DNA from 2 places in the Streptomyces sp. NPDC047049 genome. Region 2 is predicted to be linked to the other one. Evidence: riboswitches for the same ligand, from Rfam matches in the RefSeq annotation. Region 2 holds a riboswitch; the other holds the start of a gene.

Region 1 (4,391 bases), on a different contig from region 2:
GTGTAGAGCACCGGGTAGTGCGGCTCCAGGCGCTTGGCGATGTAGTTGGCGCTCAGCACCGCCACCTGGGTGGCGCGCTTGAGGCCCTCGCCGCCCATCAGCCGGACGTACGCCCAGGAGATCGGCAGGATGCCGGCCGAGCCCCAGGGCGCCGCGGAGATCGGTCCCACGCCCGTCTCAGGGCCCGCGCCGGGCTGCAGCGGGTGGTTGGGCAGGTACGGCGCCAGGTGGGCGCGTACGCCGACCGGACCGACGCCCGGGCCACCGCCGCCGTGCGGGATGCAGAACGTCTTGTGCAGGTTGAGGTGCGAGACATCGCCGCCGAACTTGCCGGGCTCGGCGAGGCCGACCAGCGCATTGAGGTTGGCGCCGTCGACGTAGACCTGGCCGCCGGCCTCGTGCACCGTGGCGCAGATCTGGGTGATGTGCTCCTCGAACACGCCGTGGGTGGAGGGGTAGGTGACCATCAGGACCGCGAGCTCGTCACGGTGCTTCTCGATCTTGGCGTGGAGATCGTCGGCGTCGACCTCGCCGTCCTCGCCGGTCTTGACGACGACGACCTTCATCCCGGCCATCACCGCGCTGGCGGCGTTGGTGCCGTGCGCGGAGGACGGGATCAGGCAGACGGTGCGCTGCTCGTCACCGTTGGCACGGTGGTAGGCACGCACCGCCAGCAGACCGGCCAGCTCGCCCTGCGATCCGGCGTTCGGCTGGATGGAGACCTTGTCATAGCCGGTGACGGTGGCCAGCCGCTCCTCCAGCTCCTGGATCAGGGTGAGGTAGCCCTGGGCCTGGGCGGCCGGCGCGAAGGGGTGCAGCTGCCCGAAGGCGGGCCAGGTGACCGGCTCCATCTCGGTGGTCGCGTTCAGCTTCATGGTGCAGGAGCCGAGCGGAATCATGCCGCGGTCCAGTGCGTAGTCCTTGTCCGCGAGGGTGCGCAGGTAGCGCAGCATCGCGGTCTCGGAGCGGTACTGGTGGAAGACCGGGTGGGCGAGGTAGTCATCGCCGCGCAGCAGGTCCTGCGGCAGCGTTTCGGCGGCGGCCGCGTCCAGCTGCTCGACGTCGCCGTGCACCCCGAAGGCGCCCCAGACGCCGGCCAGCTGCGCACGTCCGGTGGTCTCGTCGCACGCGATACCGACGAGGTCGGCGTCGACCTGCCGGAGGTTGACACCGGCCTCGCGGGCGGCGGCGACGACCTCGGCGGCCCGGCCGGGCACCCGCGCGGTCAGCGTGTCGAAGTACGCGCCGTGCACGATCTCCACCCCGCCGGCCCGCAGGCCCTCGGCGAGGACCGCGGCGTAGCGGTGGGTGCGCCGGGCGATCGTCCGCAGCCCCTCGGGGCCGTGGTAGACCGCGTACATACCGGCCATGACGGCGAGCAGCACCTGTGCGGTGCAGATGTTGCTGGTGGCCTTCTCGCGGCGGATGTGCTGCTCGCGGGTCTGCAGCGCGAGGCGGTAGGCCTTGTTGCCGTCGGCGTCGACGGAGACGCCCACCAGGCGGCCCGGCAGGCTGCGGGCGAACTGTTCTCGGACGGCCATGAAGCCGGCGTGCGGCCCGCCGAAGCCCATCGGGACGCCGAAGCGCTGGGTGGTGCCGACGGCGATGTCCGCGCCGAGCTCACCGGGAGAGGTCAGCAGTGTCAGGGCGAGCAGATCGGCGGCGACGGTGACGACCGCGCCCAGCTCGTGGGCCTGCTCGATGACGGCGCGCGGGTCACGGACCGCACCGGAGGCACCGGGGTACTGCAGCAGCACACCGAACACACCGCGCTCGGCGACGTCGGCCGGGATGCCCTCGGACAGGTCGGCGACCACGACCTCGACGCCGGTGGGCTCCGCGCGGGTCTGGATCACGGCGATGGTCTGCGGCAGACAGTCGGCGTCGATCAGGAAGACGCCCTGCTTGACCTTGCCGACCCGGCGGGAGAGCGCCATCGCCTCGGCGGCCGCGGTGCCCTCGTCCAGCAGCGAGGAGCCGGAGGTGGGCAGACCGGTCAGGTCGGCGACCATGGTCTGGAAGTTGAGCAGCGCCTCGAGGCGGCCCTGCGAGATCTCCGGCTGGTAGGGGGTGTAGGCCGTGTACCAGGCCGGGTTCTCCATGACATTGCGCAGGATCACCGGCGGGGTGAACGTGCCGTAGTAGCCGAGTCCGATCATGGACGCCAGCACCTGGTTACGGTCCGCGAGGCCGTGCAGCTCCTGCAGCACCTCGGCCTCGGTACGGGCCTGCGGCAGGCCGAGCGCCTCCGCGCTCTTGATCACGTCGGGCACGGCGGTGGCGGTGAGCTCGTCCAGCGATCCGAACCCGATGTGCGCGAGCATCTTGGCCTGCGCCTCGTGGTCGGGACCGATGTGCCGGTGCTCGAAGGGAGTGCCGCGTTCCAGCTCGGTCAAGGAGATGCGATTGGTGGTCATCTGCGGGGGCCTCCTGGTCGTACGACCTACGAGGGGCACCACGGCGCGGGTGCCCGGACGGCCTCCCCCTCTGTCATCTCAACCTGAGAGCTTCACCGGCCCGCGCGAGGCGGCCCGGCTTTCACCGTCGGTGAGGAGGGGTCCCGGAGCTGTGCCTTCCGTGGCCCGCCCTGCTTTCCAGAGTGACCTCGCCCACGCGGTACGTGTGCCTGAGAGATTCCGGGGAGGATTTGCTCCTTCGGCGCCCTCGCCGCGAACGACAAAGGACTCTCCCGCACGGGGTCTGCGGCCATTGGCCAGCCTACCAGCGCGGCACTCGAAGGATCCTTCGAGTGGCCGGGGCATGAAATGTGCCGTTTGGTTGTTGTCAGAGGGCAGTTGCGACCAATTGGAGGGACCGTGCAAACCGATATCGATCCCCGGAGCCTGATCGGCCGCAAAGCGTTCGACCGTAACGGCGCCAAAATAGGCACGATCGACGAGGTATATCTCGACGACGCGACGGGGGAACCGGAGTGGGCGGCCGTGCGCACCGGACTCTTCAGCCGGGACGCGTTCGTCCCCCTCGAACCCAGCAAGATGGTCGGTGAGGGACTGCACATTCCTTACGACCGCAAGCTGATCAAGGACGCGCCGGACTTCGGCGTCGGCCGCCATCTCTCCCCTGAGCAGGAACTTCAGCTCTACCACCACTACCGACTGGATATCTCCTCCCCGACATCCGACCCGGTGTCCTCGCCCGGCTCCGGTGACAAGGACTTCGGCAGGATCGCCGGCTCGGACGACTGACCGTCCGCCGGTCCCCCGCCCACCAGCGGCAGAGGCTCCCCCGGCCGCAGCGCCGGATCCTCCACAGCAAAGGTCCGCACCCTCCCCGGTGCGGACCACGGCGTTTCGAAGCGCACGGTCACCCTCCCCACCCCACTGCCCTGCACCCAGCCCGCGCCGTACTCGTCGTGCACCACGTCCAGTCCGGGATGCCAGCGCCGCGGCCGCTCCTCCTCGGCCTCCCGCGCCGCCGCCGCGCCACCGGACAGCTCCGCCGCCGCTCTCGCGGCCTTCTCCGCCTCCGCCGCCTCCCGCTCCGTCGCGAACTGGGCGAACAGATCCTCCTGTGTGAAGTCGGCCAGGCCGCTGACCCCCACGCCCAGCAGCCGGACCCCGCCCGTGGTGTCCACCATCTCCAGCAGCCGCACGGCGGCCTCCCTTATCACCGCGGGGTCGTCGGTGGGCCCACGGAGCGTCTCGGAGCGGGTCAGCGTCGAGAAGTCGTAGTTGCGCACCTTGATGACCACCGTCCGCCCGGAGCGCCCGGCGGCCCGCAGCCGCTCCACGCAGCGGTCGGCCAGCCGCAGCACCTCGCTCCGTACCCGCGTCCGGTCGGTCAGGTCGACCTCGAAGGTGTCCTCGACGGAGATGGACTTCGCGTCCCGCTCGGCCACCACCGGCCGGTCGTCCCGGCCCAGCGCCATGGCGTACAGCCCGGCACCGTGCGCCTTGCCGAGCAGCCGCACCAGCTCGGCCTCACCGGCCTCCGCGGTCTCCGCGACGGTGTGGATCCCGGCCCGGCGCAGCGTCTCGGCCGTCGCGGGCCCCACCCCGGGCAGCGTCCGCACCGTCATCGGGCCCAGCAGCTCGCGCTCGGTGCCGGGCTCGATCACCACCAGACCGTCCGGCTTGGCCGTCTCGGACGCGATCTTCGCCAGCATCTTGGCGCCGGCGAGCCCCACCGAGCCGGTCAGGCCCGTGGCGGCCCGGATCTCGCGGCGCAGTCGCTCCCCCACGACCCGCGCCGCGGCCGTCCGCGGCGGCACCCCTCCCGCTTCCAGGTCGACGAAGGCCTCGTCCAGGCTCAGCGGCTCCACCAGCGGCGACAGCGCGTGCAGCAGCTCCATCACCGTTTCACTCACCTGGCGGTACAGCGAGAAGCGCGGGGTGAGATAAGCGGCGTTGGGGCACAGCCGCCGCGCCTGG
Region 2 (4,391 bases):
CGACCTTGAAGGAGACGGCCTTGGCGGCGATGACGTGCTCCAGGGGCCCGCCCTGCTGGCCGGGGAAGACCGCGGAGTTGATCTTCTTGGCCAGCTCCTGGGTGGAGAGGATCACACCGCCGCGGGGGCCACCGAGGGTCTTGTGGGTGGTGGTGGTCACGACGTGGGCGTGCGGCACCGGGTTGGGGTGCAGACCGGCGGCGACCAGGCCGGCGAAGTGCGCCATGTCGACCATGAGGTAGGCGCCGATCTCGTCGGCGATGCGCCGGAACGCGGCGAAGTCGAGCTGGCGCGGGTAGGCGGACCAGCCGGCGACGATCAGCTTGGGGCGGTGCTCCTTGGCCAGGCGCTCGACCTCTTCCATGTCGACGAGGTTGGTCTTCTCGTCGACGTGGTAGGGCACCACGTTGTAGAGCTTGCCGCTGAAGTTGATCTTCATGCCGTGGGTCAGGTGCCCGCCGTGGGCGAGGTTGAGGCCCAGGATGGTGTCGCCCGGCTTGATGAGGGCGAACATGGCGGCGGCGTTGGCCTGGGCGCCGGAGTGCGGCTGGACGTTCGCGGCCTCGGCGCCGAAGAGGGCCTTGATGCGGTCGATGGCGATCTGCTCGACGACATCGACGTGCTCGCAGCCGCCGTAGTAGCGGCGGCCGGGGTAGCCCTCGGCGTACTTGTTGGTGAGGACCGAGCCCTGGGCCTCCATGACGGCGACGGGGGCGAAGTTCTCCGACGCGATCATTTCGAGGGTGGACTGCTGGCGGTGGAGTTCGGCGTCGACGGCGGCGGCGACATCGGGGTCGAGCTCGTGGAGGGAGCTGTTCAGAAGCGACATGAGTCTTCCTGGGGGAGTCAGGGGCGCGAGGGGGTCCCCCGGACGGAACCCGGGGGAGCTTCCGCGGGGGCGGTGGCGGAGGGGAGCCGGCGGCTCAGCTCTGGATGAAGGCGGCGTACTCGTCGGCCGAGAGCAGTTCGCCCGGCTCGCCGCTGATCTTCACCTTGAACAGCCAACCACCCTCGAACGGGGCGGTGTTCACCAGCGAGGGGTCGTTGACGACATCCTCGTTGATCTCGGTGATCTCACCGTCGACGGGCGAGTAGAGATCGCTGACCGACTTGGTCGACTCCAGCTCGCCGCAGGTCTCGCCCGCCGCGACCGTGGCACCGACCTCGGGGAGCTGCACGTAGACGACGTCGCCGAGCGCGTTGGCCGCGTGCTCGGTGATGCCGACCGTCGAGACGCCTTCCTCGGCGCCCGACAGCCACTCGTGCTCCTTGCTGTAGCGCAGCTGCTGGGGGTTGCTCATGGCTCGATTCTCCTGTACGCGAGGGTGTGGTCGTGAAGGGGGTCGCCCCTGGGGACGCCGAGGGGGAGGGGCTTGCACAGTGAAACGCACGGGTGCGCACCGCTGCCGGGTCCGCCGCGGGTGAGCTACTGCTTCTGCCGCTTGTAGAACGGCAGAGCGGTGACCTCGTACGGCTCATGGCTTCCACGGATGTCCACGCACACACCCTCGGTGCCCGGTGTGGCGTAGGCGGCGTCGACGTAGGCGATGGCGACCGGCTTGCCGAGGGTGGGGGAGGGGGCCCCGGAGGTGACCTCACCGATGACCGTGCCGTCGGCCGTGACGACCGGGTAGCCGGCGCGCGGGACCCGGCGGCCCGTGGCGATCAGGCCGACCAGCTTGCGCGGCGGGTTCGTCCCGGCGCGCTCGGCGGCCTCCGCCAGCGCGGTACGGCCGACGAAGTCGCCGTTGTTGGTCGTCTTCTCGAACTTCACGACCCGGCCCAGGCCCGCGTCGAACGGGGTGGTCGCGCTCGTCAGCTCGTGCCCGTACAGCGGCATGCCCGCTTCCAGACGCAGGGTGTCCCGGCAGGACAGGCCGCAGGGCACCAGACCGGCGTCCTTGCCGGCCTCGGTCAGCGCCTCCCAGAGGGCGACCGCGTCGGCCGGCCGGACGAACAGCTCGAAGCCGTCCTCGCCGGTGTAGCCGGTACGGGCGATCAGCGCCTCGACGCCGGCGACGGTGCCGGGCAGGCCCGCGTAGTACTTCAGGCCGTCCAGGTCGGCGTCGGTGACCTTCTTGAGGATGCCGGGCGACTTTGGGCCCTGCACCGCGAGCAGCGCGTAGGCGTCCCGGTCGTCGCGGATCGCGGCGTCGAAGCCGCCCGCCCGCGCGGTCAGCGCGTCCAGCACCACCTGGGCGTTGGAGGCGTTGGCGACGACCATGTACTCCTGGTCGGCCAGGCGGTAGACGATCAGGTCGTCGAGGATGCCGCCCCCGGCCTCGCAGATCATGGTGTAGCGGGCGCGGCCGGTCTTGACGCCCCCGATGTTGCCGACCAGCGCATAGTCGAGGAGGTCGGCGGCCTGCGGGCCGGTGACGGTGATCTCGCCCATGTGGGAGAGGTCGAACAGGCCGGCGCGGGTACGGACGGCGACGTGTTCGTCACGCTCGCTGCTGTAGCGCAGCGGCATGTCCCAGCCGGCGAAGTCGGTCATGGTGGCGCCGAGCGCGCGATGGGTGGCGTCCAGCGCGGTACGGCGGGGGGCATCAGTCATGGTTCTGGGCTCCCAGGCAGGGGTGACAAGACGTTCTCCCCATCTGTCATCGGAACCTGAGAGGTTCACCGGGATCCCGCGAACGGACCCGGTTTGCACCTTGGGTGGAGCCGCCCCGTGGTCCGGGCTGCGGCTCGCTTTTCAGATCTGCCTCGCCTGCGCGGTATAGGGGCCTGAGAGATTCAAGGGAGGACTTGCTCCTTCGGCGCCCCGCCATGGCGGCCGGGGACTCTCCCGCGCGGGTTCAAGCGGCCGGTATGGAATTGGCGGTGCACGGGTGAGACGAGATGTGCACGTGGCGGCCACATCATTGCACGGGATCGCCCGATAGAGGAGCCCCCACCGTGGCCCCGTCCATGACGTGGGCAGATCGGACAATAGCCTTGATGGGCATTACCTTTTCTTGACACTCTGCGGGTAGGGGACGGACTCGAACCGGAGCAGAACCGGACGGGGAGGACATCGCGTGCACAGTGAAGCGGCATCCGGAGCCACTTCAGGCGTCGTGCCTCCGGCCGCCGCGCCCGGGGTCACTGCGCCCGGGGTGCCGCCCGCCGCCGGGCCCCGGGCCGACCGGGCGCCGCGGCCCGTCGTCCGGCCGGGGCGTGGTGCCGAAATCGTGGACCTGAGGGGCCGCGGACGGGCGAGGGGCGCCGCCGAGCTGCGCTTCCCGGCCGGTGACCTGGTGGTGGTCTCCGGTCTGCCGGGCAGCGGCAAGAGCACCCTGATGCACCGGGTCGTACCGCCGCTGGACGCCCACGGCGCCGTGGTGCACCGCATCGACTCGCAGGACGCCCGCGAGCGCTGGGAACACGGCAGGCTGCGCCGGCTGCCGTACGCCCTCTACCGTCCGCTGGTCCGGGCCGCCCACTACCTGACGCTGGGCCGTGCGCTGCGCTCGGGGGAGAGCGTGGTGGTGCACGACTGCGGCACCCTGGCGTGGGTGCGTGGCTGGCTCGCGCGCTCGGCGGTGCGCGGCGGCCGCGGGCTGCATCTGGTGCTGCTCGATGTGCCGCCCGAGGTGGCACTGTCCGGCCAGGAGTCGCGGGGGCGCGGGGTGTCGGGGTACGCCTTCGCGCGGCACCGCGGGGCGGTGGGCCGGCTGGTCGGCGCGGCGGAGTCGGCCCGGCTGCCGAAGGGCTGCGACTCGGCCGTCCTGCTCGACCGCCGGGCGGCGAGCGCCCTGGAGACGGTCAGCTTCTGCTGACAGCCGCGACCGGGTGCGCGGCCTCCGTGCCCCGAGGGTCCCTCCGCACGCCTTCTCGTCTAGGGTCTTTGGCCAGATGGCGCGGTTTGGAACGGGTGGATACACATGACATTGCCGGAGCAGGGGATACCGCAGCTGGCGTGGCCGGCGAACGAGCTCGAAGAGGTGCTGGCCGCGTCGGTCGGGCACCCGGGCGCCGGGGGCCGGATCGTCGAGGTGCTGGGCCGCAGCAGGGTCTGGGTGCCGCTGCCCAACGGCGGCGGACCGGAGAGCGCGGGTCCCGGTACCCGCGGCCTCGATCTGCCGACCGTCGAGCTCGACGGCGCGGCCTATGTCCCGGTCTACAGCTCCGAGCAGGAGTTCTTGCGAGTGGTCGGCTCGCACATGCCCTTCACCGTCGCCCCGGCCCGGGAGTTCGCCCGCGGGCTGCCCCCGCACATCGGCATCGCGGTCAACCCGGACGGTGCGGTCGGCGTCCCGCTGCCGCCTCCCGCGGTGGCCGAATTGTGCCGGGAGGGGCGTCAGGGGCCGGACGGTCTGCCCAGCGGCGGCCGGGTGCGGCTCTTCGAGCCGGACTGGCAGGACGAACCGGTGGACTTCCTGGCCGCCGCCGGACTGGAGTTCTCC

Evidence for each region. Region 2 has a riboswitch for glycine ahead of gcvT (glycine cleavage system aminomethyltransferase GcvT). Riboswitches for the same ligand answer to the same signal wherever they lie in the genome.
Region 1: linked by a shared signal. The riboswitch ahead of gcvP (aminomethyl-transferring glycine dehydrogenase) and the one ahead of gcvT (glycine cleavage system aminomethyltransferase GcvT) in region 2 are both predicted to bind glycine.

The regions. Positions count from the first base shown of each region.
Region 1 is NZ_JBEYVM010000016.1:171,322-175,712, forward strand. It holds gene gcvP (aminomethyl-transferring glycine dehydrogenase) at 1-2,417, opposite strand, end outside; glycine riboswitch at 2,605-2,702, opposite strand; gene ABZ851_RS28420 (PRC-barrel domain-containing protein) at 2,817-3,206, shown strand; gene ABZ851_RS28425 (DNA polymerase IV) at 3,110-4,391, opposite strand, start outside.
Region 2 is NZ_JBEYVM010000007.1:278,415-282,805, reverse strand. It holds gene glyA (serine hydroxymethyltransferase) at 1-829, opposite strand, end outside; gene gcvH (glycine cleavage system protein GcvH) at 924-1,301, opposite strand; gene gcvT (glycine cleavage system aminomethyltransferase GcvT) at 1,427-2,557, opposite strand; glycine riboswitch at 2,709-2,804, opposite strand; gene ABZ851_RS19240 (AAA family ATPase) at 3,102-3,764, shown strand; gene ABZ851_RS19235 (enhanced serine sensitivity protein SseB) at 3,870-4,391, shown strand, end outside.